Regions from separate parts of the Pantoea sp. SO10 genome, predicted to be linked through region 1. Evidence: predicted binding sites of a transcription regulator. Region 1 holds the regulator's gene; the other holds the start of a gene.

The links. Region 1 encodes PurR, which represses purine synthesis genes. Its sites were predicted from a motif close to CANGCAAACGTTTGCNTG; they were not measured.
Positions count from the first base shown of each region.
Region 2: guaB (IMP dehydrogenase) is a predicted target of PurR. The motif match lies at 11,216-11,233, and genes of this name have one in related genera.

Region 1 is NZ_CP040095.1:1,865,267-1,880,552, forward strand. Features, by position in the region: gene sufS (cysteine desulfurase SufS) at 1-994, shown strand, start outside; gene sufE (cysteine desulfuration protein SufE) at 1,015-1,431, shown strand; gene FCN45_RS08695 (L,D-transpeptidase family protein) at 1,493-2,479, shown strand; gene FCN45_RS08700 (major outer membrane lipoprotein) at 2,555-2,791, opposite strand; gene pykF (pyruvate kinase PykF) at 3,096-4,508, opposite strand; tRNA gene FCN45_RS08710 (tRNA-Val) at 4,851-4,927, opposite strand; tRNA gene FCN45_RS08715 (tRNA-Val) at 4,947-5,023, opposite strand; tRNA gene FCN45_RS08720 (tRNA-Val) at 5,027-5,103, opposite strand; gene FCN45_RS08725 (MATE family efflux transporter) at 5,238-6,611, opposite strand; gene FCN45_RS08730 (riboflavin synthase subunit alpha) at 6,809-7,453, shown strand; gene cfa (cyclopropane fatty acyl phospholipid synthase) at 7,505-8,653, opposite strand; gene punC (purine nucleoside transporter PunC) at 8,956-10,158, opposite strand; gene punR (DNA-binding transcriptional activator PunR) at 10,269-11,180, shown strand; gene purR (HTH-type transcriptional repressor PurR) at 11,177-12,202, opposite strand; gene FCN45_RS08755 (YnhF family membrane protein) at 12,477-12,566, shown strand; gene FCN45_RS08760 (C40 family peptidase) at 12,623-13,417, opposite strand; gene FCN45_RS08765 (Grx4 family monothiol glutaredoxin) at 13,782-14,117, shown strand; gene rnt (ribonuclease T) at 14,153-14,821, opposite strand; gene gloA (lactoylglutathione lyase) at 14,929-15,286, opposite strand, start outside.
Region 2 is NZ_CP040095.1:3,054,704-3,069,989, reverse strand. Features, by position in the region: gene hisS (histidine--tRNA ligase) at 102-1,376, shown strand; gene FCN45_RS14220 (YfgM family protein) at 1,416-2,033, shown strand; gene bamB (outer membrane protein assembly factor BamB) at 2,053-3,234, shown strand; gene der (ribosome biogenesis GTPase Der) at 3,413-4,903, shown strand; gene FCN45_RS14205 (zinc ribbon domain-containing protein) at 4,998-5,225, shown strand; gene FCN45_RS14200 (glucose/quinate/shikimate family membrane-bound PQQ-dependent dehydrogenase) at 5,553-7,991, shown strand; gene FCN45_RS14195 (general stress protein) at 8,079-8,261, opposite strand; gene FCN45_RS14190 (protealysin inhibitor emfourin) at 8,365-8,691, opposite strand; gene FCN45_RS14185 (M4 family metallopeptidase) at 8,676-9,701, opposite strand; gene xseA (exodeoxyribonuclease VII large subunit) at 9,751-11,124, opposite strand; gene guaB (IMP dehydrogenase) at 11,294-12,760, shown strand; gene guaA (glutamine-hydrolyzing GMP synthase) at 12,833-14,413, shown strand; gene FCN45_RS14165 (DUF3750 domain-containing protein) at 14,583-15,286, shown strand, end outside.

The sequences.
Region 1 (15,286 bases):
GCGTTTTCTTAACGCCGCTTCGCCAGAAGAGATTATTTTCGTCAAAGGCACCACGGAAGCCATCAATCTGGTGGCGAACAGTTGGGGCGGCAGTCAGTTGCAGCCGGGCGACAACATCATCGTCACCGAGATGGAGCATCACGCTAACATCGTGCCGTGGCAGATGGTGGCGCAGCGCACTGGCGCAGAAATTCGCGTTTTGCCGCTGAATGCGCAGGGCGAGCTGGCGCTGGAACAGCTGAGTGGTTTGATCGATAGCCGCACCCGTTTGCTGGCGGTCACCCACGTTTCTAACGTGCTCGGCACCGTCAATCCCGTAAAAGCTATCGTGGCTCAAGCGAAAGCCGCTGGTGTGATTACGTTGGTGGATGGCGCGCAGGCGGTGATGCATCACACGGTGGATGTGCAGGATATCAACTGCGACTTCTACGCTTTCTCTGGCCATAAAATTTATGGTCCAACTGGCATTGGTGTGCTGTATGCGCGTAAAGCGTTGCAGGAGATCATGCCACCCTGGGAAGGCGGCGGTTCGATGATTTCGGAGGTTGTGCTGCCAACCGGCACCACCTTTAACACTACGCCATGGCGTTTCGAAGCGGGCACGCCGAATACCGGCGGCATCATTGGTTTGGGTGCGGCGTTAACGTGGATCAGCGAACTGGGCCTGGACGTGATTCATCAGCGCGAATCGATGCTGATGCGTTATGCGCTGGACAAACTGGCTTCGGTGCCGGATCTGGTGATTTACGGTCCGGAAAGCCGCAGCGGCGTGGTGGCCTTCAACCTCGGCAACCATCACGCCTTTGATGTCGGTAGTTTCCTTGATCAATACGGTATTGCGATCCGCACCGGCCATCACTGTGCGATGCCGCTGATGCGTCATTATGCGGTGCCGGCCATGTGTCGTGCCTCCTTCGCACTGTACAACACCGAAGAAGAAGCCGATCGTCTGGCCGCAGGTTTGACCCGTATTCATCGTCTGCTGGGCGGTTGAGCAGACTTCAGGAGTGATTCATGGCGAATTTGCCAGATAAAGAGAGATTAGTGCGTAACTTCAATCGTTGCGCAAACTGGGAAGAGAAGTACCTCTACATCATTGAACTCGGTGGGAAATTACCAGAATCCTCCGAAAGCTTACAGCAGCCGGAACACGTGATTTCAGGTTGTCAGAGCCAGGTGTGGATACGCATGACCCCGCAGGCCGATGGCACCATCACCCTCGAAGGCGACAGCGATGCCGCCATCGTTAAAGGGTTGATTGCAGTGGTATTTAGCCTGTATCAAGGGCTTAAGGCGTCAGAGATTCTCGATCTCGATGTGCGTCACTGGTTCGGCGAATTGGCGCTGACCTCACATCTCACTCCCTCGCGTTCGCAGGGGCTGGAAGCGATGATTCGCGCGATCCGGCATAACGCTCAGACCCTCAGCTAAGTTACACTCTCCAGACCCCGGCTTGACCGGGGTCTGTTCTATCCGACAAAGAGAAAATTGCATGAAACCAGCCTTACGTTTAGCCGGTGCATTGCTGTTGTCCTGTTGCGGACTCTCTGCACCTGCATTTGCTACGGAATATCCCCTACCGGCCGATAACAGCCGTTTGATTGGCGAAAATACCCTGACCACCGTGCCGGATGACAAGCGGCCGCTGGAGAGCATTGCCGCACGTTATAAGATAGGCATGCTCGGCATGCTTGAAGCTAATCCAGGCGTTGATCCCTGGCTGCCCAAGGCTGGCACACAATTAACCGTGCCACTGCAGATGCTGCTACCCGATGCGCCACGGGAAGGTATCGTGATCAACCTCGCGGAACTGCGACTTTACTATTATCCGAAAGGTGAAGATCGTGTGGTCGTCTATCCGATCGGGATCGGTCAGTTAGGCGCCATGACGCCAACCATGGTCACCAGCATCAGCCAGAAAATCCCGAATCCTACCTGGACGCCAACCACCAATATCCGCAAGCGCTACGCCAAAGAGGGCATTACCTTGCCGGGCGTGGTGCCAGCCGGGCCTGATAACCCAATGGGGCTGTTTGCGATGCGTCTGGCGCGTGGGACCGGTCAGTATTTGATTCACGGCACCAATGCTGACTTTGGTATTGGCATGCGCGTGAGTTCCGGCTGCATTCGCCTGCGACCGGATGATATTGAAGCGCTGTTCAATAGCGTGCCGAAAGGGACGCGGGTGCAGGTGATCAATCAGCCCATCAAATATGCGATTGAACCCGACGGTAAGCGCTACGTTGAAGTGCATCAGCCGTTATCACGTAATGATAAGGACGATCCGCAAACCATGCCGATTGCGCAGTCAGCGCAGCTGAAAGCCTTCTCGAAGAGCGAGAAGAGTGATACGGCGTTGATCAAGGAAGCGATAGCCCGACGTTCCGGGATGCCGGTATTAGTGAGCAGCGGTGAGCCGGTTACAGATGAAAGCGCAGTACCAACGGAGCAGCGTGGTGAAGCTGTAGCGCAGCCCTGAATTCGGACCAGAGAATCGCAGAATCAGGACAAAAAAAATGGTGCCACATGGGCACCATTTTTCAAACCAGAACTCTTACTTACGGTAAGAGTGAGCCTGGTTGTCCAGACGCTGGTTAGCACGAGCTGCGTCATCTTTAGCAGCCTGAACGTCAGAACGGATTGCGTTCACGTCGTTGCTCAGCTGATCAACTTTAGCGTTCAGAGTCTGAACGTCTGAAGACAGTTGGTCGATTTTAGCGTTGCTTGAGCAACCAGCCAGCATAGTTGAAGCCAGGATTACAGCGCCCAGTACCAGTTTAGTGCGATTCATTCTTTATACCCTCTAGATTGAGTTAATCTCCATGTAGCGTTACAAGTATTACACAAAGCTTTTTGAGTTGAGAATAAATTTTTGATGAGAACATGCTTAAATTTGATCGTTCGCTCAAAGAAACAGCATTTAACAGAAGATGATGAAAATAATTAGCTAAAACAGAGAGATTTAATCGGACTAACCTTAATCATACGAGATTTTGAATAGTTAATTTCGATTGGAAATTTCTGGCTTTTGTATTACCTCTGCAATAAAAAAAGCGCCTTTAAAAGGCGCTTTTAAATAAAAATTCAGTTGCTAATCAGATTACATGTACAGACGCGGTGTTTGTCGTTCCGCTTGGTACTAATGCACCTGAAACCATTACCACCACATCGCCTTTCTGCGCATATCCGCTTTCCAGCGCCATTTCTTTACCAATGCGGTAGAAATCATCAGTTGAGGCAATTTCTCTCACCAGATGAGTTTCGATACCTTTGCTCAGAATCAGCTGACGAGCGGTGGTTTCGTTGGTGGTGAGCGCCAGAATGGTGGCATCCGGGAAATACTTACGGATAGCTTTAGCAGATTTACCACCTTCGGTGGCTACAACAATCAGTGGTGCTTCCAGCTTCTCTGCAGTCTCAACGGCACCGCGGCATACCGCTTCGGTGATGCGCAGCTTGCGTGAGTCCTGCAGCGAGTCAATGCGCGATTTCATCACGCGATCGGTACGCTCACAGATGGTCGCCATGATGGTGACCGACTCCAGTGGATAACGACCTTTAGCACTCTCACCAGACAGCATGACCGCATCGGTACCATCGAGGATGGCGTTCGCCACGTCGCCGGCTTCCGCGCGGGTAGGGCGTGGGTTCTTGATCATGGAATCCAGCATCTGCGTCGCGGTGATGACCACTTTGCGTGCTTTATTACATTTCTTAATCATCATCTTCTGCGCGAAGATCACTTCCTCAACCGGGATCTCAACGCCGAGGTCGCCACGAGCAACCATGATGCCGTCTGAGGCTTCGAGGATCTCGTCGAAGTTGTTCAGGCCTTCCTGGTTCTCGATTTTCGAGATGATCTGAATATGCTCGCCGCCATGCGCTTTCAGGTGCTCACGGATTTCCAGCACGTCAGAACGCTTACGGATAAACGAAGCGGCGACGAAATCAACGTTCTGCTCGCAACCAAAGATCAGGTCGCGCTTATCTTTTTCGGCCAGTGCTGGAAGCTGAATGGAGACACCTGGCAGGTTAACGCCTTTGTTCTCGCCCAGGTCACCATTGTTCAGTACGTTACATACCACGCTGTTTTCGGTGACTTCAGTCACTTGCATACCGATCAAACCATCGTCGACCAGAACGGTATTACCGATTTTCAGGTCTTCAGTGAAACCGGCATAAGTCACAGCAACGCGTTCACTGTTACCAATGACTGACTGATCGGTGGTGAAGGTGAAGGTCTGGCCGGCTTTCAACGACACATCGTTGCCGCCTTCCAGTTTCATGGTACGAATTTCCGGACCTTTGGTGTCCAGCAGAATAGCGGCCTGACGACCGGTTTTTTCCATAACGGCACGCATGTTGGTAATGCGTTGGCCATGTTCAGCGTAATCCCCGTGCGAGAAGTTAAGGCGCATCACGTTCATGCCCGCTTCCAGCAGTTGGGTCAGCATTTCTTCGGATTCGGTTTTTGGACCGATAGTACAAACGATTTTGGTCTTTTTCATGTCAGGTTTTCTATAAGTTGTGATGGATGATAAAGGTCGGGATTCGATGCGCACGGCACCGAAGTGAGAATATTTATGGTGTTGGATCGGATTTCACAGAAATAAGAATAGGAGACGAAAGCAAAGCGTGCAGAGAAGTTATGCAGTACGCGAGGGAACTGAGTGATCAGTGTTGCGCAAATCATTGGAGTTGTTTGCATAGGCACGTTAGCGCTGAAACCTTTCAGGTGGAACAACGCGGCATAGTATAGTCGCTAAGTATGCGAAAACCAATATAAAAGCGGCGCGATATAGACGATGCAGATCAAGAAAAAGGTGTTGCGCAAGGAGACAAAACCAAAGTGGTGCGCTCTAATGGACTCGAACCATCGACCCCCACCATGTCAAGGTGGTGCTCTAACCAACTGAGCTAAGAGCGCATTGAGGAAATTCACAAATTGGTGCGTCCGAGTGGACTCGAACCACCGACCCCCACCATGTCAAGGTGGTGCTCTAACCAACTGAGCTACGGACGCACTTGGTGCGCTCTAATGGACTCGAACCATCGACCCCCACCATGTCAAGGTGGTGCTCTAACCAACTGAGCTAAGAGCGCAACACGCTGTCAGGGCGACAGCGGGGACGAATATTAACGGCAGGCCGTGATGCTGGCAAGGGGAAAAAGTGTTTTTACCCTACGACTGACCAGCAACTGTGCTATGCGTCGTTTTTTTCGCCGTTACCAGCCACTTAGCGCGCGGCGCGCGCCAGGATGACCTGCGCAGGCAGGCGCTGCAAACGACGGATGCGCCAAATCATCATCACCGCTGCGGAGGTCAGGCCGATAATAAAGCCACACCAGAAGCCGGCGGGACCCAACTTCGGCAAGACCCAATCCGTCATCGCCAGTACATAACCCACCGGCAAACCCAGCACCCAGTAGGCGATAAAGGTGATGAAGAAGATCGAGCGCGTGTCTTTATAACCGCGCAAGATACCGCTGCCGATCACCTGAATCGAATCTGAGAACTGATAAATCGCCGCCAGCAACATCAGCTGTGCCGCAAGGGTAATGACTTCTGGATTTGCCGTGTACAGGCCGGCGATATCGTGACGGAAAATCACGGTAAACAGTGCGGTGATGGCCGCCATGCTGATGCCGACGCCTTGCCCGGTCCACGCAGCAACGCGCGCTTGTTCGGCCGAACCTTGTCCCAGCCGATAGCCAACGCGAATGGTAGTGGCGACGCCGAGCGACAGCGGCAACACGAACATCAGCGAGCTGAAGTTGAGTGCAATCTGGTGTCCGGCCACTTTCACGATACCGAGCGGTGATACCAACAGCGCCACCACGGCAAACAGCGTCACCTCAAAGAACAGCGCCAATGCCACCGGCAAACCCAGCGTGAACAGGCGTGACAAAATCGTACGTGACGGTGCAGACCAGCGCGTTTTCATACGGATGTCGCGCATGCTTGCCATTCGTTTCACCCAGAAGCGCATCACCAGGAACATCACCCAATAGACCGATGCCGTCGCCACGCCGCAGCCGACGCCGCCTAAGGCCGGCATACCAAAATGGCCGTAAATGAACACATAGTTGAGCGGAATATTCACCATCAGGCCGAGGAAGCCGAGCAGCATCGCCGGTTTGGTTTTCGACAAACCTTCGCATTGGTTGCGCATCACCTGGAACAGCAGGTAACCCGGTGCGCCCCACAGCAATGCATGCAGGTATCCTTCAGCTTTGGCGGCCAATTCAGGATCGATATCATGCATGGTGTTAATCAGATAACCGGCGTTCCACAGCACCACCATAATCAGGAGTGCAACACCGATTGCCATCCAGTATCCCTGGCGCACTTGTTCCGCGATACGTTCGCGTCGTCCTGAACCGTTGAGTTGCGCAACGGTAGGCGTCAAAGCCAGTAGAAGACCATGACCAAACAGAATGGCGGGAAGCCAGATAGAGGTGCCGACAGCGACGGCGGCCATATCCGTGGCGCTTACCGCACCGGCCATAACAGTATCTACAAATCCCATCGCAGTCTGGGCCACCTGAGCAAGGATGACCGGGATCGCGAGGGCCAGCAATTGACGCGCTTCGGTAAAATACTTCTGCACGTTACACCTGCTTAATTAATGAAGAGAGCGGGGCGAAATCCCCAAAGAATGCGCGCACAGTGTAGCGGCAGCGCTGGCTTCCGCCAAACGTTGATCGCATTTTGTTTAGCAATTTGTGTAAAGTTTGAACTCCGCCAAATTAAGCTGCCGCCGACAAGCTGTGATAAACTGACGCAAACTTTGCAGAGGCTAAGATTATGTTTACTGGAATTGTGCAAGGCACGGCAGAAATTGTCGGCATTGAAGAGAAAGATCTGTTTCGTACCCATATTGTGCGCTTACCGGATGAGCTGTTACCGGGACTGGCGCTAGGCGCATCGGTAGCCCACAACGGCTGCTGCCTGACTGTGACTGAGATTAATGGCGATCGGGTTAGCTTCGATTTGATTAAAGAAACATTGCGCATTACCAACCTGGGTGAATTACAGGTCGGGGATGTGGTGAATATTGAGCGTGCAGCGAAGTTCTGTGATGAAATTGGCGGCCATTTGATGTCTGGCCATATTATGACCACGGCGGAAATCTGCAAAATCATCCAGTCAGAAAACAACCGCGAAATCTGGTTTAAATTACAGGATGCCACGCAGATCAAATATATTCTGCATAAAGGTTTTGTGGGTATCGACGGAATTAGTTTGACCGTTGGCGACGTTACCAAAAGCAAGTTCTGTGTGCATCTGATTCCGGAAACCCTCGAGCGCACCACGTTAGGCGCGAAGAAGTTTGGTCAGAAGGTCAATATTGAGATTGATCCTCATACGCAGGCCATTGTGGAAACCGTTGAACGCGTATTAGCGCAGCGTGAAGCCGCTGCACTGGCGCAGATTGCCAGCGCAGAATAATGGCGCTAAAAAAGGCGCCCTGCGGCGCCTTGATTTATTTCTGCAAGCTCATTAACGCGCTACGCGTAATCCGCCATCCTTGCCACGACTGAATACCACCTGCCACAGCTGAATATCACGGGCGCGAAACGCACCGGCGCAGGCGTTGAGATAATAGTCGAACATTCGTTTAAAACGTTCGCCATATTTCTCAGCCAGCTGCGGCCACGCCGCCTGAAAACGTTCATACCATGCCATTAACGTCGTATCGTAATCTGCGCCAAAGTTGTGCCAATCTTCCATGACGAAATGTGGCTCACTGGCATCAGCGATTTGACGGACCGACGGCAGACAACCGTTCGGGAAGATATATTTATCAATCCACGGATCGACATTCATATCCGTTGTGAGGGCACCAATGGTGTGCAGTAAAAATATGCCGTCTGGTTTGAGATTGCGGTCAGCAACATCAAAATAAGTGGCATAGTTTTTCGGCCCGACATGTTCAAACATTCCGACAGAAACAATGCGATCATATTGATTATTCAGGTCGCGATAGTCCTGCAGTAAAATAGTGACATCCAGTCCTTCACAGCGTTGTTGTGCCAGTTTTTGTTGCTCTGCAGAAATAGTGACGCCATGCACCGTGACGCCATAATGGCGTGCGGCATATTCCGCCAGTCCGCCCCAGCCACAACCGATATCCAACAGCGTCAAGCCCGGTTCAAGTTGTAACTTGCGGCAAATCATATCCAGTTTGGCCTGCTGCGCGCTTTCCAACGTATCAGCATCTTTCCAGTAGCCGCAGGAATATTGCATATAGGGGTCAAGCATCAGTGAGAATAGATCATTACCCAGGTCGTAATGCTCTTTACCCACAATCCAGGCGCGTTTTTTCGATTGCAAATTAGTAAGACGCGCGGCGGCGATTCGCAACGTATCTTTAAAATGCCGCGGTAATTGTTTATCCAGATGGTGTTTTAAAACGCGATGGAAGAACATATCAAGCTGTTCGCACTCCCACCAACCATCCATGTAACTTTCACCTAATCCGAGCGATCCTTCCTCGAGCACGCGTTTAAAAAAATCTGGATGCTTTACCTGAATATCCCAGGGACGAGTGCCATTAACTGCAATATCAGCACGCTCTAGCAGTTCATTGACGATCCGAAACCAGTGGTTTTCTTCAAGGCTCACTTCTTCTATAACAGATGAACTCATAGCTTCTCCATCACCTTCCGATCTGAACCTGAGAAAAAGAATAGCCAATTTCCCAAGACCTGTGAGAGAACTCACGGAAAATCCGTGCGCCAGAAATCCGACGTTTTACAGAGGCATGAATTTGAATAGAAAAGTTGGACGCAACACTGGAGTACCGTGCAGACGCCATCCCGCGACAGAGTCGCTAAAGGTATTACATTTATATTATTGATTTAATACAGAATTACTGACCCACTGAGTATATGCTCACGTGGGTCAATATTCAACGGGTTATCGTTAGTTTGCTAACGAAAAGCGTTGGCTTAGAGATTATCTTCGCAGGGACGGGAAGTGTGGGCAATATCACTTTGTGCGTTTGCCGATCGCTGGCAGACAAAGCCCGCCCACGCCAGTACCACGGTGACCACCATCACTAATGTGGTGTTGAACAGCGCCTGGTCAAGGCCGGCGGAGACCAGCAGGCTGGCGACAAAGCACAATCCTAACTGGAATAAATTCTGTAATCCTGCCGCTTTACCGGTGGCGTGCGGGAAGGGCGCTAATGCGCTGGCCACCACAATCGGATAGATCGCGCCATTGGCCAGCGCCATGCCGCAGAAGGGCATCAGCAGCACAAACAGCGGCGCTGAAGGCATCAGGGCGATGACAAACAGACTTAGGATGCTCAGACTATACAGCACCAGCAACCACGGCAGCAGTTGCGCGCCCTGATAACGATTTAACAGCGCGCGGCAGCCAAAGCCGCCAATCAGAAACGCAATGGTCTGCGGAATATAGCTCAGGCCAATATCGCCCGGCGTCAGGCCAGCTGCGGCGAGAATGAAAGGTGAGCCCGTCAGCCACGCGAAAAAGCTCGCCGAACATGCCGAATAGATTAAGACGTTACCGCTGTAGACGCGGGTGCCTAGCAAAGTCAACCAGCCGGGTTGTTTGCCTGAGGCGACTTTCTCGCGCTTAGGTGAGGTTAACTGCAGCGTACCGATCAGCAACACCACGGCAACCAGCGTCAGCGTGATAAAGATGCTGCGCCAGTGGAAGTGGCCGATCAGCCAGGCGCCGAGCAGCGGTGCCAGCGCCGGAGACAGCGCAACCAGCGGCATAATCGTTGCAAACACTTTATTAGCTTTTGCTTTTGGATAGTGATCCACCACCAGCGCCTGCCAGCTTACGGCAGCCGCACACACGCCAATCGCCTGCACAAAACGCAGCGCCAGCATCAGGCGGACATCGGTCACCCACAGCATTCCCAGACAACCGAGGGCGAAGATGGCCAGGCCCGCCAGCAAAATCGGCTTACGTCCATAACGATCTGATAGCGGTCCCCAAAATACCTGGGCACAGGCAAAACCGCCGAGAAACAGACTCAGGCTGGCGCTGATGGTGCCGGGTGCGCTAGCAAAATCACGCTGCATATCGCCAAAGGCGGGTAAATACATATCCGTGGCAAGAAAGCCGAGCATGCTGAGCACGGCGAGATAAGGCATAAATGCTTTAGACGACAACATGTTGATTCTCTTTTGGGCAGGGTAAACGCCGGGGAGTGTAAAAGGATGCAGCGCGCTTTGTGAAACGCTAATATTTGCATGATGCTGTTAAAATTTTTGAAGGCAAAATTATGTGGTCAGAATATGCGCTTGAAGTGGTGGATGCAGTAGCGCGCACCGGCAGTTTTAGCGCGGCAGCGCAGGAGCTGCATCGCGTGCCCTCTGCCGTCAGTTACACTGTGCGCCAGCTGGAAAACTGGCTGGCGGTGCCGCTGTTTGAGCGCCAGCATCGGGAAGTGGTGATGACAGCGGCGGGCGAGCATTTTGTGCGGGAAGGCCGTTCTGTTATCAAAAAAATGCTGGCAACTCGCCGACAGTGTCAGCAACTGGCAAATGGCTGGCGCGGCGAGTTGAGCATCGCGGTCGACTGCATTGTAAAACCGCAGCGTACGCGACAGTTAGTGAAAGACTTCTACCGCCATTTTCCCGACATGGAGCTGATTATCAGCTACGAAGTGTTCAACGGCGTGTGGGATGCGTTGGCTGATGGTCGGGTGGATGTGGCGATTGGCGCAACTCAGGCCATCCCGGTGGGCGGACGTTTTGCCTTTCAGGATATGGGCGCGCTGAACTGGCGTTGTGTGGTGAGTCCCGATCATCCGCTGGTTAACAGCAAGGAGCTGGATGATGAAACCTTGCGGGCGTGGCCATCGCTGGTGCTGGAAGATACCTCGCGTGCGTTGCCGCGCCGTATGACATGGACGCTGGATAATCAGCGGCGGTTGGTGGTGCCAGAGTGGGAAACCGGGATGGATTGTTTGCTGGCAGGATTATGCGTCGGCATGGTGCCTGGCCATTTGGCGCGTCCACTGCTGGACAGCCAAAAACTGGTCGAGCTGGCGCTACCGCAGGCGTTTCCGGACAGTCCGTGCTGCGTCAGCTGGTCAGAACAGCGCGCGTCACCGGCGCTGGCGTGGTTACTGGCTTATCTCGGGGATGCGGAAACGCTGAACCACGAATGGCTCAGCGAAGTGTCGGCTTAGCGGCGGTAGTCGCGGAACGGACCGTACGCCACCGAACGGCGTTCAATCAGCGTTGGCTGGACTTCGATAGTTTGCGGATCTTCGCGCTTGCTGGTGATGCGATCCAGCAGCATTTCCAGCGCTTTTTCACCCAGTTCAGCTTTCGGCTGGTGCACGGTGGTGAGCGCTGGTGTGAAATAGCGCGCGTTGCGCACGTTATCGTAGCCAATCACCGAGATATCCTGCGGTACGCGCAAACCCATCTCATCAGCAGCGCAAATCGCGCCCATCGCCATGATATCGCCACCGCAGAACACCGCGGTTGGACGCTGTTTCTGATTTAAGATCTGTTGCATCGCCTGATAGCCCGATTCAGGCTCAAAGTCGCCCTGAACCACCCACTCCGGACGCACTGTAATGCCCGCTTCGTTCATTGCCTGCAGGAAGCCAGCATGACGTCCACCGCCGGTGTTGCGCTCCATTTGGCCAGGAATGGCACCGATATCGCGATGGCCACGTTCAATCAGATAACGCCCGGCGAGATAGCCGCCCTGAAATGCATTGTCCTGCACGGTATCGGTGAAATCACCGCGTGACGCGCCCCAATCCATCACCACCATGGGGATATTGCGGTTCTCTTCCAGCATCTGCAGCAAATCGTCTGGATATTCCGAACACATCACCAGCAGACCATCGACGCGCTTTTGCGCCATCATTGACAGGTAAGCGCGCTGCTTTTGCAGATCGTTGTGCGCATTGCCGAGAATCAGCGTATAGCCGCGTTCGAAGCAGCGGTTCTCCACCGCTTCGATAATTTCAGCGAAGTAGGGCGCTTCGCTGGAGGTCGCCAGCAGACCCAAGGTTTTGGTGTGATTAACTTTAAGACTACGCGCCACGGCACTTGGCGAGTAGTGTAATTCTTTGATCGCTTCCCATACGGCGTTACGCGTCTCTTCCGCAACGAAACGCGTTTTGTTGATGACATGCGAAACCGTGGTGGTTGAGACCCCCGCGCGTTTTGCGACATCTTTAATTGTTGCCATGAAAATGGTGCTCCTGGGCTTATCGCAACTTACTGATAAGTATATTGTTAAACGTTTGCGTCTGCTAATGCTTTTACAGCCCAAAAAAGCGGGCAAAACGGCATGTTCAAGCAGGCAAAATCACTTCATCACGCTGTAAATACAGCCTGCGCAAAATCTGTTGCGCAACGAAAGGCGGCGATTCTAGCAAGCTGGCGCGGATAACACGAGATTTTTGCCTATTGCTATGCGAAAATCGTCTTAACCCTAATAATTGTGTGACTAAGGAGTTGTGATGAATACCGACCTGAAGCTGGCGCTAATGACCACTGTTGGCGCACTGTTGATGATTATCGCCTTCAGCTTTACCGCGATCATGCATTAACAAAAAAGCCGGAGCTGAGAACAGCATCCGGCTTTTTCATGTCTGTTGCGCAACAACTAGCGAATGGTTTTTGGCGTCATCATACGACGCGCGCCCACATAGTGTTTCTGCCAGTAATCCTCACCCAATGCGCTAATCTGAATATCTTTGCCGGTACGCGGCGACTGAATGAATTTGCCATTGCCAAGATAAACGCCCACATGGTCGGCGGTACCGCGATTGTTGATGCGGAAGAACACCAGATCGCCTTTCTCCAGCATTTCACGCTTAATCGGTGCCGCATCACGCAGGTGATACATCTCATTGGCGGTGCGTGGCAGTTTGAATTTCACCAGATCTTTATAGGCGTACCACACCAGGCCGCTGCAATCGAAACCGGTGTGTGGCGAAGCGCCGCCCCACTGATAAGGTTTGCCGAGTTGACCCATTAATTTGGTCATCGCCGTTTCACGCGCTTTTTGATAACGCTGACGGTGCGCTTTACTCATTTTGATGCCGGTCAGCGCTAACGCTTCATCATCGACGGCGATCTCGGGCGTTTTCTTCGCTAAACGTTGATGACCGTATTTCTTAGCAGAGAGTTTCAGTGGGGATTTTTTGCTGGTGGTTTTGTGCAGCGCGATGTCTGTTTTGCTCTGTTTTTTGAGTTTGAATTTTTGAACAGCGGTCAGACGCGATTTTTTGGTGGTGGTGGTTTTTACCGGACGTCGTTTGCGGCGCTCGTCTTCACGTGCGCTCTTTTTCTCTGCTTTAAGCGAACTGGCGTTAACGGGCGCATGCGGAGATGCAGCGGCCACATTAAAGAACAGTTGGGCAAAAGCCAGTATGAAAAGCGTAATTAGTAGACGCATAATCCGGTTACAGGTTAAGCAGGCTGAATCAAAGCAGACTGCGTAAAAGTGAGAGAAATCTGATCAAGTGACCAGCGCCGAGGCAATTCTAATCCACTTTTTTTACAAAAGGTAAGGCCTTTTTCTATTAATATGTTACCAGATTGATTCTGTAGCAAAAATGAGCGATTTCAGCTGGTTAACACAGCGAAATTATTGCTAATTATTAATTTATTAATGCCAATTAATGATATGAAAATGTTATTTGTCATGCGTTAACTTAACAAACATGGCGATTAGCCAGTGCAAAGGCAAAATCCCGTTTTCAGTCCGGGAGCGAAATCGCTACAATAAACAAACACGAAGTAGAAGATTAAGGAAGGCAATAATGAGTACTGTTGAAAAAATTCAGCGTCAGATCGCAGAAAACCCGATTCTGCTGTACATGAAAGGTTCGCCGAAGCTGCCAAGCTGCGGTTTCTCGGCGCAAGCCGTGCAGGCGCTTTCTGCGTGTGGCGAGCGTTTCGCTTACGTGGACATTCTGCAGAACCCGGATATTCGCGCTGAAATGCCAAAATACGCTAACTGGCCAACCTTCCCGCAGCTGTGGGTCGACGGTGAACTGGTCGGCGGCTGCGACATCATCGTTGAGATGTTCCAGCGCGGTGAACTTCAGCCACTGCTGAAAGAGACCGCTGAGAAGTATAAAGAAGCGGAATAATGCAGAAGGCCGACACATGTCGGCCTTTTCTTTAGTTACCCGGCAGACGCCTCGTCTGCGGATTTTTCACTGAAAGCCAGCGGCCAGCCGCCCAGGCGTTTCCAGCGGTTCACCAACTCACAGAACAGCGTCGCGGTTTGCTCGGTGTCATACAGTGCCGAATGCGCCTGCGTGCTATCAAACTCCATTCCCGCCGCTTTACAGGCTTTCGCCAACACGGTTTGCCCCAGCACTAAACCGCTCAGTGCCGCGGTATCAAAAGTGGCAAACGGGTGAAACGGATTGCGCTTCAGGCTGGTGCGCTCGGCGGCCGCCATCACGAAGTTGAGATCGAAAGTGGCATTGTGCGCCACGATAATGGCACGATTGCAGCCGCTATCTTTGGTGCCTTTGCGCACCATTTTAAAAATCGCATGCAGGGCTTCATATTCGCTTACCGCACCGCGCAGCGGATTGGTGGGATCGATGCCGGTAAACGCCAGCGCCGCAGGATTCAGAATGGCGCCTTCAAACGGTTCCACATGGAAGTGCAGCGTTTCATCACGGTGCAACCAGCCGTCTTCATCCATTTTCAGCGTGGTGGCTGCAATTTCCAGCAGTGCATCGGTTTGTGCATTGAAACCCGCGGTTTCAACGTCGATCACAACAGGATAAAAACCGCGGAAGCGTTGGTGGAGAGCGTTTAAAGCGTTCGATTCAGACATCAGGATCTCATGGCAATAAATAGGGCAGCGCGCATTATGGCAAAAATCGCAGGAGGGTGCAGCAGGAGAGGGAAGTCAGCCTGCAAATAGCAGGCTGACGGGCAACCTTAGTTGCCTAAGCCGTGACCGGCATGTTTGTTTTCAATCAGCTCGATTTTGTAACCGTCTGGATCTTCAACAAACGCAATAATAGTCGAACCGCCTTTTACCGGGCCCGCTTCACGCGTTACGTTGCCGCCCGCGCTGCGAATGCGTTCGCAGGTGTCAGCGACATTGTCCACGCCCAGCGCGATATGGCCGTAAGCGTTGCCGAGATCGTATTTATCCACGCCCCAGTTGTAAGTCAGCTCAATCACCGCGCCCTCGCTCTCTTCGGTGTAGCCAACGAATGCCAGGGTGTACTTATACTCGGTGTTTTCGCTTTGACGCAGTACGCGCATGCCGAGCACGCGGGTGTAGAAATCG
Region 2 (15,286 bases), 1.2 Mb from region 1:
GGTGCGCGCCTGTCGCGTGCCAGTTTGTGATTGAACCTGTGCGGTTTCATCCTCATAAGGTATGATGCCGCTCAGGTTTTTTTGTCTTAAGAGATTCTAACGTGGCGAAGAATATTCAAGCGATTCGCGGGATGAACGATTACCTGCCGGCGGATACCGCGATTTGGCAGCGTATTGAAGGCACCCTTGAGCAGGTGCTGGCCAGTTATGGTTACAGTGAAATCCGTCTGCCAATCGTTGAGCACACCCCGTTGTTCAGCCGCGCGATCGGTGAAGTCACCGACGTGGTTGAGAAAGAGATGTACACCTTTGAAGACCGCAACGGCGAAAGTCTGACGCTGCGTCCGGAAGGCACTGCAGGTTGCGTGCGCGCCGGTATCGAGCACGGTCTGCTGTACAATCAGGAACAGCGTCTGTGGTACACCGGCCCGATGTTCCGCTACGAGCGCCCGCAGAAAGGTCGTTATCGCCAGTTCCATCAGATGGGTGTCGAAGTCTTCGGCCTGCAAGGCCCGGACGTAGATGCTGAGCTGATCATGATGACCGCGCGCTGGTGGAAAGCGTTAGGTATTGCCGAGCACGTTGAGCTGGAGCTGAACTCTATCGGTTCGCTGGACGCGCGTGCCAACTATCGCAGCGCGCTGGTGGCATTCCTTGAGCAACATCAGGACGTACTCGACGAAGATTGCAAACGCCGCATGTACACCAATCCACTGCGCGTGCTCGACAGCAAAAATCCTGACATCCAGAAACTGTTAAACGATGCGCCAACGCTAGGCGAATTCCTTGATGAGGAGTCACGCGAGCACTTCAGCGGCCTGTGCGCCTTGCTGGACGACGCGGGCATTAACTATCGCATTAACCAGCGCCTGGTGCGCGGCCTCGATTACTATAACCGTACCGTTTTTGAATGGGTGACCAGCAGCCTCGGTTCGCAGGGCACCGTGTGCGGCGGCGGACGTTACGATGGTTTAGTTGAACAGCTGGGTGGACGTGCCACGCCAGCGGTTGGTTTTGCTATGGGTATGGAGCGTCTGGTGTTGCTGGTGCAAGCAGTTAATCCAGAATTTGAACCGACGCGCATTGTTGATGTCTATGTTATCGCTTCGGGGCAGGGCGTTCAGTCCGCCGCGATGCAACTGGCGGAAAAACTGCGTGATGCTGATCCGGCACTGAAGATGATGACCAACTTTGGTGGTGGTAACTTCAAGAAGCAGTTTGCCCGTGCAGACAAGTGGGGCGCACGCATTGCGCTGGTGCTGGGCGAAGATGAAGTGAAAGCGGGCCAGGTTGTGGTGAAAGACCTGCGTACCGGCGATCAACAGACGCTGGCTCAGAGCGACGCCGCTGCGACGTTGCGCACGCTGCTGCAGTAAGCGCAGCACTGCAACAGCCATTTTAAAGAGAGGGATTGCGTGGAAGTTTACAGCAACGAAAACGAACAAGTTGACGCGCTGCGTCAGTTCTTTGCCAACAATGGCAAATTTCTGGCCGTTGGCGTAATCATCGGTATCGCTGCGCTGGGTGGCTGGCGTTTCTGGTCCAGTCATCAGGAAGGCACCGATAAAGCGGCATCAGCCGAATATCAACAGCTGACCAGTGCGATGCAGGCGGACAAGCCTGATTCGCTGGAAGCGGTCGCCACTTTCGCCAGCGAAAACAACAACACCTATGGTGCGTTGGCTTCGTTGGATCTGGCTAAGCAGTATGTTGAAACCAATCAGCTCGATAAAGCTATCACTCTGTTACAGAGTGGGCTGAAAGATACCAAAGATGCCAACCTGCAGGCGGTGATTAACCTGCGTCTGGCTCGCATTCAGTTGCAGCAAAGCCAGGCCGATGCCGCACTTTCTACCCTTAACAATGTTAAAGGTGATGGCTGGACAGCCATTGTGGCGGACATTCGTGGCGAAGCACTGTTAAGCAAAGGCGATAAGCAGGGCGCGCGTGATGCCTGGAGCAAAGGTGCTGAATCGCAGGCCTCTCCTGCGCTGAAGCAAATGCTGCAGATGAAGATGAATAACTTAAGTTAAGCCAGTCAAGAGAGCGCACATGGAATTACGTAAATACCTGCTGCCAGGGCTGATTTCAGTCACTCTGCTCAGCGGTTGCTCGCTGTTCAGCGGCGAAGAAGATGTAGTGAAAATGGCCCCGCTGCCTAAAGTGGAAAACCAGTTTACGCCGCAGACCGCGTGGAGCACGTCGGTTGGCGACGGCGTTGGTGATTTCTATTCCAATCTGCATCCAGCCTGGCTGGACGGTACCGTGTATGCTGCAGATCGTTTTGGTGTGGTTAAAGCGCTTGATGCCAGCAATGGTAAAGAGAAATGGAAAGTCGATCTCTCTGAGAAAACCGGCTTCTTCTCGAAAAACATCTCGGCACTGCTCTCTGGCGGCGTCACCGCCAGCGGCGACCGCATCTACATCGGTAGTGAACGTGGTCAGGTATTTGCGTTGAATACCAGCGATGGTGGCATTGCCTGGCAGACCAAGGTCGCCGGTGAAGCGCTGTCGCGTCCGGTGGTGAGCGACGGTTTAGTGCTGGTTCACACCAGCAACGGTATGTTGCAAGGCCTTGATCAGAGCACTGGCGTGATCAAATGGACCGTTAACCTTGATATGCCTGCGCTGTCACTGCGCGGTGAATCAGCCCCGACCGTGGCCTTTGGTGGCGCAATTGTGGGTGGCGATAATGGCCGCGTGAGCGCAGTCATCGTCAATCAAGGTCAGCTGATTTGGCAGCAGCGTATTTCGCAGCCAAGCGGCGCCACGGAAATCGATCGCCTGAGCGACGTCGATACTACGCCAGTCGTGGTAAACGGTGTGGTTTATGCGCTGGCGTATAACGGTAACCTTACCGCGCTGGAACTGCGTTCTGGTCAGGTGCTGTGGAAACGTGAGATTGGCGGCGTGAAAGACATGGTGGTGGATGCGGGTCGTATCTATCTGGTCGATCAGGATGACCGCGTGATTGCCCTGAATGCTGACGGTGGCGTAGCCATCTGGCGTCAAAGCGATCTGCTGCATCGTAATCTGACCTCGCCGGTGCTGTTCAACGGTTATCTGGTTGTCGGTGATAGCGAAGGTTATCTGCACTGGATTAACACCCTTGACGGCCGCTTCGTGGCGCAGCAGAAACTGGACAGCGATGGCTTCCAGACTGAACCGGTGGTTGCCGGTGACAAGCTGCTGATCCAGGCGAAAGGCGGAGAAGTTTACGCCATCACCCGTTAAGGATATGGCTCTGCGGGAACGCGTTTCCCGCTCGCTTACACGGCTCCTGATTCGTCAGGGGCCGTTTCGTTTTTAGTCAGGCATGGTATTCTTTGCGCCTTCAGCCTGACGCCTGGCGTCAAATGTCGTTATAATCACGCCATTCGGGCGAATTATTTTAAAAACTGAGGCAAGTGTTATGGTACCTGTGGTCGCGCTGGTTGGGCGTCCCAATGTGGGAAAATCTACGCTATTTAACCGTTTAACACGCACACGTGATGCGCTGGTGGCGGATTTTCCTGGACTGACTCGCGATCGCAAATATGGTCGCGCCGAAGTGGAAGGGCGCGAATTCATTGTTATTGATACCGGCGGTATTGATGGCACCGAAGAGGGCGTAGAAAACCGCATGGCGGAGCAGTCGCTGCTGGCGATTGAAGAAGCCGATGTGGTGCTGTTTATGGTGGATGCGCGCGCGGGCGTAATGCCGGCGGATCAGCAAATCGCTAATCATCTGCGTGCCCGTGAGAAAGCCACCTTTGTTGTCGCCAACAAAACTGACGGTATCGACCCGGAAGCGGCGGTGCTCGATTTCTATGCGCTGGGCTTAGGCGAGATTCACGCCATTGCAGCTTCGCATGGCCGCGGCGTTAACAGCCTATTGGAAACCGCACTGTTGCCGTGGATGGAAGAAATCGTTCCAGAAGTCGAGCTCACTGAAGAAGAAGAGAACGCCGCCTATTGGGCCGATTTAGAAGAAGAGAGTGAGAAGGCGCTGGAGGAAGAGGAAGAAGAAGATTTCGACCCAACCACACTGCCAATCAAACTCGCTATCGTTGGCCGCCCGAACGTGGGTAAGTCAACGCTAACTAACCGCATTCTTGGCGAAGACCGTGTCGTGGTCTTCGACATGCCGGGCACCACGCGCGACAGCATCTATATTCCGATGGAACGTGACGGACGTGAGTATGTCCTGATTGATACCGCTGGCGTACGTAAGCGCGGTAAAATCACCGAAACCGTCGAAAAATTCTCAGTTATCAAAACGTTGCAAGCTATCGAAGATGCTAACGTGGTGATGCTGGTGATTGATGCGCGTGCCGGAATCTCCGATCAGGATCTCTCGCTGCTCGGCTTTATCCTGAACAGTGGGCGCTCACTGGTGATCGTGGTCAACAAGTGGGATGGCATGACGCAGGAAGCCAGAGATGAAGTCAAAGAGATGTTGGACTTCCGCCTGGGCTTTATCGATTTTGCGCGCATCCACTTTATTTCCGCCCTGCACGGCAGCGGCGTCGGCAACCTGTTCGAATCGGTGACCGAAGCGTACGACTGCTCCACCAAGCGTGTGGGCACCGCAATGCTGACGCGCATCATGACCATGGCCGCCGACGATCACCAACCGCCGTTGGTACGGGGTCGCCGCGTGAAACTGAAGTATGCGCACGCCGGTGGTTATAACCCGCCAATTGTGGTGATTCACGGCAACCAGGTGAAAGATCTGGCTGATTCCTATAAGCGTTACCTGATGAACTACTTCCGTCGTTCACTCAACGTTATGGGTACGCCGATTCGCATTCAGTTCAAAGAAGGCGATAACCCGTACGCGGGCAAACGCAACCTGTTGACGCCAACGCAGCAGCGCAAACGTCAGCGTCTGATGTCGCATCTGAAGAAGAACAAGCGTTAAGATGAGAAGGGCCCAGCAGGGCCCTTTTTTTTCACCTGTAACTTGTAGTGGCGCCATTTATGGCGGCCGCCATCCAAAGCGCAGAGGATAATGGATGAACTTTTCCTGCCCAACCTGTCAGCAACCACTCACTCTCAGTGAAACCGGTTTTGACTGCCCCAATTGTGAACGTCATTTCGATCGTATCGCCTTATGCCCGGATTGCCATCAGCCGTTACAAGTGCTGAAAGCCTGTGGCGCTGTCGACTACTTTTGTCAGCACGGCGACGGTCTCATCTCGAAAAAGCGCGTCGAATTTACGCCTGCCTTCATCGCAGATTAAAAACTCCGGATTCCACGCCTAGAGTTATTAACCAGTTACGCCTGGATTTGTAGCAAAAATGCTATTAACCAGTGACTGCCGCGTTATGGATATTCACTTTTTATTGTACCAGGTGGTACAATCCTGCCGCCTTGTCGCGAGAATAACTCTCACCTACGTTGTGTCCTCGCTCACAAGCGCCGAATCACGGGCATTGCACCCGTATCAATAGATATAAAATAAAGCGTAACGGAATAGTTCCTGTCTCCCGCTGCGGCTGGGGCCTTGTCATCGGCTGCCACAGATTTATCGGCGCCAGCGCTTTATTTTTTCAGGAGAGTTTTTGTTATGGCAGAAAATTCCGCTCGTCCCGGCAAAGGGCTGAGCATCTGGTCCGTACTGTTTGGCCTGGTCTTGCTGGCAATCGGCTTGTTCTTCGCAATCGGCGGCGGCAAGCTGGTCGCGCTGGGCGGCAGCTGGTACTTCCTCATCGCCGGTATCGTTATGTTGCTGGCGGCCATTCAGTTCTTCCGTCGCAAATCATCCGCCGTCACCCTGTTTATTCTGGTGTTTGCTGGCACGCTGATTTGGTCACTGTTTGATGCAGGCCTGCATTTCTGGCCGCTGGTCTCGCGCTTGATGGTGCCGGCCGGCTTGATGCTGTTTGCATTCCTCACCTGGCCAGCCCTGCGTAAAAGCGAAGGCAAAAGCTCCCTGGCGAAAATCTCTTATGTGCTGTCTGCGGTGATCGTGGTCGGCATGGTGGCGACTTTCGTGCAGATGTTCCAGCCGCATCCTATCGTGGCATTTGACGGTAAACAGCTGCCGCTGATTCCGGTCGATAAATCAAAACCTCAGCAAGACTGGAGCAGCTACGGCCGTACGCCGGGTGGCGACCGCTTCGCTGCCATCGATCAGATTACCCGCGACAACGTGAAAGACCTGCAGGTTGCCTGGACTTTCCACACTGGCGATACGCCAATCAGCCCAACCGGTAACGGTGCGGAAGATCAGCAAACCCCGCTGCAGGTGGGCAACACGCTGTTCCTGTGCACCCCGCATAACAATGTGATTGCGGTTGCCGCAGACAGCGGTAAGGAAATCTGGAAACGCGAAATCAACGCGCAGGCAGAAGTGTGGAACCGCTGCCGTGGCTTAGCCTATTTCGATGCGACTAAACCCCTGCAGCAGCCAACCGAGCCGGGTTCAACGCCGGTTACTGCCGCTGTGCTGCCTGCTGGCGACACCTGTCAGCGTCGTATTCTGATGAACACCATTGATGCGCGTCTGATTGCTATCAACGCCGACAACGGTGAGCTGTGCGACACCTTCGGTACGCACGGTGTGGTTGACCTGAAAACCGGTCTGGGCAGTGCGCCAGATCCGCAATATCAGTTGACGTCACCGCCAGCGATGGCCGGTACCACTGTTGTTGTGGGTGGTCGTGTCGCCGATAACGTACAGACCGACATGCCTGGCGGCGTGCTGCGTGGTTTTGACGTCATCACCGGTCAGATGCGTTGGGCGTTTGACCCAGGCAACGACGACCCCAATGCGGTGCTGATGCCAGGTAAAAATTACACCCGCAGCACGCCAAACTCGTGGGCGCCAATGTCTTACGATCCGGCAATGAACACCGTGTTCCTGCCGATGGGTAGCTCGTCAGTGGATCTGTGGGGTGCGAACCGTACCAAACTGGATCACACTTACGGCGCATCAATTCTGGCGTTGGATGCCACCACCGGTAAGCAGAAGTGGGTTTATCAGACCGTGCATAACGATCTGTGGGACTTCGACCTGCCAATGCAGCCGAGCCTGGTCGACTTCCCGATGAAGGACGGCACTAACAAGCCAGCTGTAGTTATCGGCGCGAAAACCGGCATGATCTGGGTGCTGGACCGCTTGACCGGCAAGCCTTTGACCAAAGTTGAAGAGCTGCCGATGCCGCAGGGTCACATCCCGAACGAGCAGTACACCAAAACTCAGCCGCACTCCGTGGAAATGCCAAACATTGGCAACCAGAAAATGACGGAATCGGATATGTGGGGGGCAACACCGTTTGATCAGCTGGCGTGCCGTATTGCCTTTAAAGGCATGCGTTACGATGGTCTGTTCACCGTGCCGGATACCGATAAATCCCTCAGCTTCCCAGGTTCACTGGGCGGTATGAACTGGGGCGGTATCTCGTTTGACCCGAACAACCAGTACATGTTCGTTAACGACATGCGTCTGGGCCTGTGGGTACAGATGATTCCACAAGACACCAGCAAAACGGCGGCCAGCAACGGCGGTGAAGCCATCAACACCGGTATGGGTGCGGTTCCGCTGAAAGGCACACCGTACGCGGTGAACAAAAACCGCTTCATGTCGCCGCTGGGCATTCCGTGCCAGGCTCCGCCGTTCGGTACGCTGTCAGCGATTGATATGAAAACCCGTCAGATCGTGTGGCAGGTGCCGGTGGGTACGGTAGAAGATACCGGTCCGTTTGGTATCAAAATGCGCGCGAAAATGCCAATTGGTATACCGACCTTAGGCGGCACGCTGGCAACGCAGGGTGGTCTGGTGTTCATCGCGGGTACGCAGGATTACTATCTGCGCGCTTTCGATAGCTCAACCGGTAAAGAAGTGTGGAAAGCACGTCTGCCAGTCGGCAGCCAGGGCGGTCCAATCAGCTATGTTTCGCCGAAAACCGGCAAACAGTACATCCTGATCTCCGCAGGCGGTGCACGTCAGTCGCCAGACCGTGGTGATTACGTGATTGCTTACGCGCTGCCAGACAGCAAGTAAGTTATACAAGGAGAAAGGCCGACATCATGATGTCGGCCTTTTTTTTATCACCCTCCGTGGCACATCTCTTCCTTTAAGGCACCTTAATTACTGCTGCTTAGAAGGGCGACGGCTTTTTTGACCTCCTTTTCTTCCAGCTTCCCTGGCTCTTTCAGGATCGTTTCTGAAATTACCCCCACTGACTTTGCCGCCAGCGCTACCGGCTTCCCTGGCGCGCTCCGGGTCCTCTGCAAAGTTCCCGGCACCACCTCGTTGCTTTTTTTGTGTCATAGCAGAGTCCTCATCTAAGGGTGTTTTCTTCGACGTGGACTAGCTAGCCACATAATGAGTATAGTCAATCAGTTACGCTCTGCCTTGAGAGATCTCCGATAACCTATTCACCGTCTCGCCACAGCGATTGCAGCTCGGGGGGCGCCAGTTGTTCGGGAATTAAAATCACGAAACTTCCCGCTTCGCGATGGGTGGCGTAGGTGATTTGAATGCGGAAGTAGCGCTGATCGCCACGACCGACATTTGCCGCCTGATCTTCCGTTTCCCCCAACGGCATTGCCTGTTCCAGCACCTCGCAGACGCGCTGCTTTTGCGGTTCCGGCAGTTCCGCCAGCGCAAAGCGCCGTTCGCCGCGCAGTTTAGGGATAAAAGCGATTCCGCCTTCCCGCGCCAGCTCAATGATTGCGTCATCGGTCAGTTGGATGTCCATGTTACGCCTACCTGCTGCCAGGCGGATTGGATCTTTTCCGCCACTGAGCTGTTGAATCGTTGATTGGCGTGCTGCACGGTAAAGCGCGCAAAGGTGCTGAAATCGGCATCCTGCGGCAGCGTTTTGTCGCACAGCGTGTCGTACCACGCTTGACCGGCCTGTTCCCACGCAAAGCCGCCCAGCGCTTTAGCAGCGAGGTAAAAGGCGCGATTGGGAATGCCGGAATTGAGGTGCACGCCGCCGTTGTCGTCACGCGTTTCGATGTAGTGCGCCATATCGGCCGGTTGCGGATCTTTACCTAGCACCGGATCATCGTAAGCCGTTCCCGGTGACGACATCGAGCGCAATCCGCGCCCGTTGATGCCCTGCGCCAGTAAACCTTCGCCGATAATCCAGTCGGCCTGATCGGCGCTCTGCTTGAGGTGAAATTGCTTCACCAGCGAACCAAACACGTCAGACATCGATTCATTCAGCGCGCCTGCCTGTTGGAAATAGATTAATCCCGCTTCGGTTTCTGTCACGCCGTGCGTCAGCTCGTGCGCCACCACATCCAGCGCGATAGTGAAGCGATTGAAAATCTCGCCGTCACCGTCACCAAACACCATCTGCTGCCCGTTCCAGAAGGCGTTCTGATACTCCTTGCCGTAATGCACGGTGCCATCGAGCTTGAGGCCTTTATTGTCCAGCGAGTTGCGTTGGTAGATTTGCCAGAAGAAATCGTAGGTAATGCCGAGATAGTTCCAGGCTTCTTCGGCTGCAACATCACCATTTCCCGGCTGGCCTTCTTCGCGCACCAACGTGCCGGGCAGATTTTGCGTCCCTTCGGCGTCATAGATAGCACGCAGCACTGTGCCTGGCTGAGCGGTGGTGGTGCTTGCTGGTTTAGCGTTATGTTCGCCCATCAAGTGCTGGACGTGGGTGAGGGTGCGGCGCGCGTAGTCTTGTTGCGCGCCGGAGCAGTTATCAATGATATTGCGCAGAATGTAGGGAGGAATAACGCTGTAAGACATAAAAAAACTCCTGGCCGTTTAGGTACATGCCAGAAGTATAGTTTTCCCGCTATGAACGCGCTTTGCGGCTCCGGGATTTCTGCGGTTCGAGTGCGGTAACCTGGCTTTCCACCCAGCCATCGTCCAGCCGGGTGCGCAGCAAGTCGCCTTTGCTCAGCTGTTGGGTTTTCTTCACCACCTGACCTTGGGTGTCGGTGGTTACGCTGAAGCCACGCGCCAGCGTCGCCAGCGGGCTCACGCCTTCCAGCTGTGCCGCCAGCGTGCCAAAGCGCTGACGATTGTGATTGAGCTGCTTCTCCATGCCCTGCTGTAAGCGATAATGCCATTGCTGGAGCTGCTGCTGAGCGCGCAGAATACGTCCCTGCGGCTGCTGGGCGTTAAGGCGTTGCAGCAGGCGATCCTGCTGACGATTGGCCACACGCATGCGCTGGTCCATCGCTTCACCGAGACGGCGCTGCAGCTGGAAGAGCGCGGTTTGCTGGCGTGCCAGACGCAGCTGTGGATGCTGCTGCTGCAAGCGGTGCTGAATGCGCGTGAAACGACGCTGCTGCTGAGCCAGATAGAAATCCATCGCCATCTCCATGCGCTGCTGCTGCGACTGCAAACGGCGTAACAGTTCAAGCTGATTACGGCTCACCAATTCTGCCGCAGCAGACGGCGTCGGTGCACGTAAATCCGCTACGAAGTCAGCGATGGTGACATCGGTTTCATGCCCAACGGCGCTGACAATCGGCAGGCGGCTGGCAAAAATCGCCCGCGCCACGCGCTCGTCATTGAAGCTCCACAAATCTTCCAGCGAACCGCCGCCACGACCGACAATCAGCACGTCACACTCATCGCGCTGGTTAGCCAGCTCAATGGCACGCACAATGCCAGCCGGCGCATCCACGCCTTGCACCGCGGTGGGATAGATAATCACCGGCAGTGAAGGATCGCGTCGATGCAGCACGCGCAGCACGTCGTGCAGCGCCGCGCCGGTGGCGGAGGTAATCACGCCCACCTGACGCGCCGGATCCGGCAGCGGCTGTTTGAACTGTTGATCGAATAAGCCTTCCGCGGCCAAACGCGCTTTCAGCTGCTCGAATTGCTGCTGCAGCAAGCCTTCACCGGCCGGATGCATGCTTTCGATAATCAGCTGATAATCGCCGCGCGGCTCATACAGCGTGATGCTGGCGCGCACTAACACCTGCTGGCCATGTTGAGGACGGAAGGTGACGCGACGGTTGCTGTTGCGGAACATCGCGCAGCGCACTTGTGCGCCATCATCCTTCAATGTGAAGTACCAATGACCGGAAGAGGGCTGAGTGAAATTTGAAATTTCAGCGCTGAGCCACACCAGGCCCATCTCATTTTCCAGCAGTTGGCGCACCGTGGTGTTCAGGCGGCTGACGGTAAAAATATTGGCGGTTGGCGGTAGCGACATGTGATGTAGATCAAATTTTAAATCAGAGGGTTAATCAACTGATACTACATTGCTTGCCCCGAGGATCAAGACTTTTTCTGAAAAAACACTGGAGGCAATCGGTTTCGGCCTGTATAATGCCGCGGCAATATTTTATCTGTTTTAATCGCCCCCAGGTGGAGATATTGCAATGTTAAGAATCGCTAAAGAAGCCCTCACATTTGACGACGTTCTGCTCGTTCCCGCTCACTCCACTGTCTTACCGAACACCGCTGATCTCAGCACTCAACTGACGAAAAACATCCGTCTGAACATCCCCATGCTCTCCGCTGCAATGGACACCGTGACCGAAGCCGGTCTGGCAATTGCGCTGGCGCAGGAAGGTGGTTTGGGCTTTATTCACAAAAACATGTCAATTGAGCGCCAGGCGGATGAAGTTCGTAAGGTGAAAAAGCACGAAAGCGGCGTCGTTACCGATCCACAAACCGTGCTGCCAACTACCGCGCTGGCGGCGGTGAAAGAGCTGACCGAACGTAACGGCTTCGCCGGCTACCCGGTCGTGAACACCGACAACGAGCTGGTAGGCATCATCACGGGCCGTGACGTGCGTTTTGTTACCGACCTGACCTTGCCGGTTTCCGCGGTGATGACCCCGAAAGAGCGCCTGGTAACGGTGAAAGAAGGTGAAGCACGCGAAGTTGTGCTGCACAAAATGCACGAAAAACGTGTTGAGAAAGCGCTGGTTGTTGATGACAGCTTCCACCTGCTGGGCATGATCACCGTTAAAGATTTCCAGAAAGCCGAACGTAAACCTAACGCGTGTAAAGATGCGGAAGGCCGTCTCCGCGTAGGCGCTGCTGTTGGCGCCGGTGCGGGCAATGAAGAGCGCGTTGATGCGCTGGTTGCTGCCGGTGTTGACGTGCTGCTGATTGACTCATCACACGGTCACTCTGAAGGCGTGCTGCAGCGTATTCGTGAAACCCGTGCAAAATACCCGAACCTGGAAATCATCGGCGGCAACGTTGCCACCGGCGCAGGCGCATTGGCGTTGGCGCAGGCCGGCGTGAGCGCGGTGAAAGTGGGGATCGGTCCTGGCTCAATCTGTACCACGCGTATCGTCACTGGTGTTGGCGTGCCACAGATCACCGCGGTTTCTGATGCGGTTGCCGCGCTGGAAGGCACCGGCATTCCGGTTATCGCTGATGGCGGCATCCGCTTCTCTGGCGACATCGCTAAAGCGATTGCAGCAGGCGCAGCGGCCGTCATGGTCGGTTCTATGCTGGCTGGTACCGAAGAGTCTCCAGGCGAAATCGAGCTTTATCAAGGCCGTTCGTTCAAGTCTTATCGCGGTATGGGTTCACTGGGCGCGATGTCTAAAGGCTCTTCAGATCGTTACTTCCAGAGCGATAACGCCGCTGACAAACTGGTACCGGAAGGTATCGAAGGCCGCGTGGCCTATAAAGGCCGCCTGAAAGAGATCGTGCACCAGCAAATGGGCGGCTTACGCTCTTGCATGGGCCTGACGGGTTGCCAGACCATTGACGATCTGCGCACCAAAGCGGAGTTCGTGCGTATCAGCGGCGCGGGCATCAATGAAAGCCACGTGCATGACGTGACCATCACCAAAGAGTCACCAAACTACCGCATGGGTTCATAATCCCGTAAAATTTAGCGCCCGGCACCCGCCGGGCGCTTTTATTATTAAGTCCATCCCAATGGAAACGCCTCAATGACGACTGAAAATATTCATAAACATCGCATTTTGATCCTCGATTTTGGTTCTCAGTATACGCAGCTGGTTGCGCGCCGCGTGCGCGAGCTGGGTGTCTACTGCGAACTCTGGGCGTGGGATGTCACCGAAGAGCAAATTCGCCAGTTTAACCCGAACGGCATCATTCTCTCTGGCGGTCCGGAGAGCACCACCGAGCTGAACAGCCCGCGTGCGCCGGAATACGTGTTTAACGCGGGTGTGCCAGTGTTGGGCGTCTGCTACGGCATGCAGACTATGGCGATGCAGTTGGGCGGCAAGGTTGAAGGCTCTAACGAGCGCGAATTTGGTTATGCGCAGGTTGAAGTGCTGACTCAGAGCGCGCTGGTGCGTGACATCGAAGATGCGATTAGCGCAGCAGGTAAACCGCTGCTGGACGTTTGGATGAGCCACGGCGACAAAGTCACCGCCATCCCAGCCGGTTTCGAAACCGTTGCCAGCACCGAAACCTGTCCGTTTGCCATCATGGCTAACGAAGAGAAGAAATTCTACGGCGTGCAGTTCCACCCGGAAGTGACGCACACGCGTCAGGGCCTGCGCATGCTTGAGCGTTTCATTCGTGACATCTGCGGCTGTGAAGCGCTGTGGACACCAGCCAAAATTATCGAAGATGCGGTTGAGCGTATTCGTCAGCAGGTTGGCGATGACAAAGTGATTCTCGGTCTGTCTGGCGGCGTGGACTCTTCTGTGACCGCGATGCTGCTGCATCGCGCCATCGGCGAGCGTCTGACCTGCGTGTTCGTGGATAACGGCCTGCTGCGTCTGAATGAAGCTGAGCAGGTGCTGGAAATGTTCGGTGACCACTTCGGTCTGAACATCGTGCACGTTGCGGCAGAAGCGCGCTTCCTTGATGCGCTGGCGGGCGAGAACGATCCCGAAGCCAAACGTAAAATCATCGGCCGCGTATTCGTAGAGGTGTTTGACGAGCAGGCGCTGCGTCTGGAAGACGTGAAGTGGCTGGCACAAGGCACCATCTATCCTGACGTGATCGAATCGGCGGCTTCTGCCACCGGTAAAGCACACGTGATCAAATCGCACCACAACGTGGGCGGTTTGCCGAAAGAGATGAAGATGGGCTTGGTTGAGCCGCTGAAAGAGCTGTTCAAAGACGAAGTGCGTAAAATCGGTCTGGAACTCGGCCTGCCGTACGACATGCTGTATCGTCATCCGTTCCCAGGTCCAGGTTTGGGCGTGCGCGTGCTGGGCGAAGTGAAGAAAGAGTACTGCGACCTGCTGCGCCGTGCAGACGCCATCTTCATCGAAGAGCTGCATAAAGCTGACCTGTACAACAAAGTCAGCCAGGCGTTCACCGTGTTCCTGCCAGTACGTTCTGTTGGCGTGATGGGCGATGGTCGTAAATATGATTGGGTGGTTTCACTGCGTGCGGTGGAAACCATCGACTTCATGACAGCGCACTGGGCGCACCTGCCGTACGATTTCCTCGGCCGCGTCTCTAACCGCATCATCAACGAAGTTAACGGCATTTCCCGCGTGGTTTATGATATTTCAGGTAAACCACCTGCGACGATTGAGTGGGAATAAATCCTGCTTTGATCACTGCGTAAAAACGAAGCCCGCTTAATTGCGGGCTTTTTTTTCAAACCTTCTGATGGCAAATCATGCGGCTAAATGAATCGCATAGTTCGTGAATACAAACGCCCCCGTTTCGATGCAAGATAGCGGTTGATTTTTACTCATCAGGATGCCGTCGATGTTGCCCTTCAAAGCCGTACTGATCTCTTTTCTTTGCATCATCTTGCTTTCATTAGGCGCAAGTCTGGCACAGGCAACGCGAAGCGGTGAGCTCACCTCTGAACGCGGTGGCTGGGCATCCGCAAGGCGCGATTCGGCCGGTATCGCACCGGATCCGCAGCGTTATGCGGCAGAAGCTATCGTGCAGGTTTATGCTGCGCCGACTTATGGCTGGAAGGGCGCGGTGGCGGTACATCCGTGGATTATCTTCAAACGCGCCGGTGAAACCCGCTATAACCGTTACGAAGTGATTAGCTGGGGCAGCGGCGATAAAGTGCGTCGTAATAGCAATCTTCCTGATGGTTACTGGTACGGTGCGAAGCCGCGTCTGCTGGTTGACCATCGCGGCAGTAGCGCAGAAGCGATGATTCCGCAGATCGAAGCGGCCATTAAATCCTATCCCTGGCCGACCACGTATCACGCCTGGCCGGGACCCAACAGCAATACTTTTATGGCACATATTGGCCGCGAGGTTCCGGCGTTGAAGTTGGATCTACCGGCTAACGCGCTCGGCAAAGATTATCGCTCGCTGCTTAATCCGGTAGGTTTACCGCCGTCAGGTCGCGGCGTGCAGCTTTCTCTGCTGGGCGTGTTGGGTGTGACGGTTGGCGCGGAAGAGGGGCTGGAAGTGAACTTGCTGGGATTAAACATGGGGCTGGATTT